Regions from separate parts of the Ideonella sp. sgz306126 genome, predicted to be linked through region 1. Evidence: predicted binding sites of a transcription regulator. Region 1 holds the regulator's gene; the other holds the start of a gene.

Region 1 (2,173 bases):
ATGTTGGCGACGAACTCGCCGCCCACGTCGATCCGCAGCTCGATCATGCTGGCGGTCGCGCCGCGGCCCACCACCACGTCGTTGAGTGCCAGGCCTTCGAAGATCAGCTCGTCGTCGCGCCAGATGCCGCCCTCGATCATCGAGCGCCGCTCTTCCTCGTAGTCGCCGCGCACGATCGGACCCAGCGCCTCCTGCCAGTCGGCGGCGCGCACGTCGGTGATGAACCCCAGGCGCCCCTGGTTGATGCCCACCAGCGGGATGTTGTAGCGCGCCAGTTCGCGGGCGATGCCCAGCATGGTGCCGTCGCCGCCGACCACCACCGCCAAGTCGCATTGGCGGCCGATCTCGGCCGGCGTCAACGAGCCGAAATCGTTCCAGTCGGTGTTGAGGGCGGTATCGCGATCGACCGAGACTTCCAGCCCCTGGCGGGCCAGGAATTGCGCGATGGCTTCCAGCATCGGCCGGATGCCGTGGGATTGGTACTTTCCCACCAGTGCGGCGTGTCGGAAGCGGGTTGGCATGGTGTGAGGAATTACACCACAGCCCCTGTGCCGGGCGAGGGGCCCGCAGGGCTGTCCGTACAATGCGGGCCATGCTCGACGAGCGCGCCAAATCCCTGCTGAAGACCCTGGTCGAACGCTACATCGCCGATGGACAGCCGGTGGGTTCGCGCACCCTGGCCAAGGCGTCGTCGCTGGAGCTGTCGCCGGCCACCATCCGCAATGTGATGGCCGACCTGGAAGACATGGGCCTGATCGTCAGCCCGCACACCTCGGCCGGCCGGGTGCCCACGGCGCGCGGCTACCGGCTGTTTGTCGACACCATGCTGACGGTGCAGCCGATGCAATTGGGCGGCATGCCGGCCGACATGGCCGCGGCCAACGAGCCGCTGCAGCCGGACCAGCCTCAGCGCGTGATCGCGCAGGCGGCGCAGCTGCTGTCCAACCTGTCGAGCTTCGTCGGGGTCGTGACCGCCCCCAAGAAGCCCAGCGTGTTCCACCACATCGAGTTCATGCGCCTGGGCGAGAAGCGGGTGCTGGTGATCCTGGTCGCGCCCGATGGCGACGTGCAGAACCGCGTCATCTTCACCGCCCGCGACCACACCCAGAGCGAACTCGTCGAGGCCACCAACCACTTGAACGCCCACTACGCCGGCCTGGCGATCGAAGAGGTGCGCGAACGCGTGCGGCGGGAGGTCGACGCCTTGCGCGGCGAGATCGCGACGCTGATGCAGGCGGCCGTCCAGGTCGGCACCGAGGCCATGGCCGAGAACGAGGACCAGGTCATCGTCAGCGGCGAGCGCAACCTGCTGGGCGTGCAGGATTTCGGCCACGACATGGGCTCGCTGCGCAAGATGTTCGACTTGTTCGAGCAGAAGACCCAGCTGATGCGCCTGCTCGACACCTCCAGCCGGGCCGAAGGGGTGCGCATCTTCATCGGCGGCGAGAGCCGGGTCGTGCCGTTCGAGGAACTCTCGGTCGTCTCCTCGGCCTACGAGGTCGACGGCCGCGTCGTGGGTACGCTGGGGGTGATCGGCCCGACCCGCATGGCCTACGACCGCATGATCCAGATCGTCGACATCACCGCCAAGCTGGTGGGCCACGCACTGTCGCAGCGCTGAGGGCCTGGCGGATCGCGCCGCCTACAATCCAACCCCTCCGGGCCGCTAGCTCATGTTGGTTAGAGCAGCAGACTCATAATCTGTTGGTGCCGTGTTCGACTCACGGGCGGCCTACCAAGATCCTCATGCGGCGAGCACCCGGTCGCCTGCGCGGTGCGCTGCGGCGCGTCTTGTGCGCCCGGCCGGTGCGCCTGCCGCGACTTCATCGAAGCCCTATGCCCACCGTCCTGCTGCTGGTCGCCTCCAACGTCTTCATGACCTTCGCCTGGTATGGCCATCTGAAATACGGCCATGACTGGCCGCTGTGGAAGGCGGTGTTGGTGTCGTGGGGCATCGCGCTGCTCGAATACTGCCTGGCGGTGCCGGCGAACCGCCTGGGTTTCGGGGAGTTCAGCGGCTTCCAGCTGAAGATCATCCAGGAGGCGGTGACGCTGACGGTGTTCATCGTCTTCGCGGTGCTGTTCCTGAAGGAGCGGCTGGCCTGGAACTACCTGGTGGCCTTCGGGTTCATGGGCGTCGCGGCGTTCTTCGCCTTCGCCTTCAAGGCGCCGG
Region 2 (2,173 bases), on a different contig from region 1:
CGCGACGCCTGGCCGGCGTGGTGGAGGACATCACCGAACACCTGCGACTGGCCGATGCCGAACGAGCCCGCGACCAGGCCGAAGCCGCCAGCCAGGCCAAGAGTGAGTTCCTCTCCCGCATGAGCCACGAGCTGCGTACGCCGCTGAATGCGATCCTGGGCTTCGGCCAGTTGCTCGCACTGGACCGTGAACCGGCCCTGTCGCCACGCCAGCAATCCTGGGCGGCGGAGGCGCAGCGGGCGGGCTGGCATCTGCTGAACCTGATCAACGAGTTGCTGGACTTGTCGCGGATCGAGACCGGCCAGTTGCACCTGGATTGGTCGGCGGTGCGGCCCGCAGAGCTGCTGCAGGAATGCCTGGCCATGGTCGAGACGGCGGCCCGGCCCAGAGGCCTGCGCCTGATGCCGGTGGAGGCCCCCGCCGATCTGGCGGTGTGGGCCGACCGCACCCGCCTGAAGCAGGTGCTGACCAACCTGTTGTCGAACGCGGTGAAATACAACCGGGATGGCGGCCGGGTGCAGTGCTCGGCGGTCGATGCCGGTGGCGGCTGGGTGCAGATCCGGGTGTCCGACGAGGGCCCTGGGCTCAGCGACGAGCAGCGCGCCGGCCTGTTCCAGCCCTTCAACCGCCTGGGCCGCGAAGGCGGCAGCATCGAAGGGACGGGCCTGGGACTGGTGATCAGCCGGCGCCTGGTGGAGGCCATGGGCGGCCGCCTGGATGCGCCGGATACGTCTGCCCAAGGCACCGAGTTCATGCTGACGCTGCCGGCGGCCACCGAGGCGAATCCCGCCGACGCCACGCCCGCCGCCCCGGCTGCGGGCCTCATGCCGCGCTACCGGCAGCGCCGGATCCACTACATCGAGGACAACGAAACCAACGCCGAGGTGATGCGCGGCGTGCTGTCGCGCCGCCCCCAGGTGCGCCTGACGGTGTCGAGCACCGGCGAGGCGGGACTGGCCTCGATCGCCGAGGATCCGCCGGACCTGATCCTGCTCGACATGCACCTGCCTGATATCGACGGGTTGGAGGTGCTGCGCCGCCTGTCCGAGGACCCTCGCAGCGCCGCCATCCCGGTGCTGGCGGTGTCGGCCGACGCGACGCCCGCGCGGATCGAGCAGGCCCTGGCCCTCGGCGCCGCCGACTACGCCACCAAGCCGGTGGACTTGGCGAGCTTCCTGCCCCAGGTCGACGCGCTGCTGGAGCGCGTCGACACCCGATACGACTGAGATTCATTCTCGAATTGCTTCGACTGAATCTGGATTTAGCACTCTCCATCGAGGAGTGCTAGTATTTGGGAACCAACCGATCCGTCGTGAATCCGACAGCAGCATGAACACCTCATCGACCACCACCGCCCTGCGCCTGCGTGACCCGTGGGCCATGGTGCCGTCGCTCGGCAATCTGGACGCCTACATCAGCGCGGTGAACCGCATTCCCTTGCTCACCCCCGAAGAAGAGGGCCGCTTCGCCCGCGAGTTGCGCGACAGCGGCGATCTTCAGGCGGCCGGGAAGCTGGTGCTGTCGCACCTGCGCTTGGTCGTGTCCGTCTCACGCCAGTACCTGGGCTACGGCCTGCCTCAGGGCGACCTGATCCAGGAAGGCAACGTGGGGCTGATGAAGGCCGTCAAGCGCTTCGACCCGGAGCAGGGCGTGCGCCTGGTCAGCTATGCGCTGCACTGGATCCGGGCCGAGATCCATGAGTACATTCTGCGCAACTGGCGCATGGTCAAGGTGGCCACGACCAAGGCACAGCGCAAGCTGTTCTTCAACCTCCGGTCGATGAAGCAGGGCATGAAGGGGGAGGCGACCGAAGCCGACACCCACCGCTCGACGCTGACGCCGGCCGAGGTGGCCCGCATGGCCAAGGAGCTGAACGTCAAGCCGGAAGAAGTCATCGAGATGGAAACCCGGCTGTCGGGCGGCGACGTGGCGCTGGAGCCGCAGGTCGACGACGGCGAAGAAAGCATGGCGCCGATCGCCTACCTCGCCGACGAATCGCAGGAGCCTTCGCGCGTGCTGGAAGCCCGTAGCCGCGACGATCAATCCAGCAGCGGCATCGTGCTCGCCCTGGACGCGCTCGATGCGCGCAGCCGCCGGATCGTCGAAGAGCGCTGGCTCAAGGTGAACGACGATGCGAGCGGTGGCATGACGCTGCACCAGCTGGCTGCCGAAT

What was found. The regulator HrcA, encoded in region 1, represses chaperone genes, less so after heat shock. The targets are predictions, from matches to a motif close to TTAGCACTCNNNNNNNNNGAGTGCTAA.
Region 2: rpoH (RNA polymerase sigma factor RpoH) is a predicted target of HrcA. The motif match lies at 1,262-1,288, and genes of this name have one in related genera.

What each region holds. Positions count from the first base shown of each region.
Region 1 is NZ_JBVYWP010000001.1:209,375-211,547, reverse strand. Features, by position in the region: gene AC0N04_RS00985 (NAD kinase) at 1-521, opposite strand, end outside; gene hrcA (heat-inducible transcriptional repressor HrcA) at 593-1,621, shown strand; tRNA gene AC0N04_RS00975 (tRNA-Ile) at 1,661-1,738, shown strand; gene AC0N04_RS00970 (DMT family protein) at 1,837-2,173, shown strand, end outside.
Region 2 is NZ_JBVYWP010000007.1:24,761-26,933, forward strand. Features, by position in the region: gene AC0N04_RS17035 (CHASE domain-containing protein) at 1-1,226, shown strand, start outside; gene rpoH (RNA polymerase sigma factor RpoH) at 1,330-2,173, shown strand, end outside.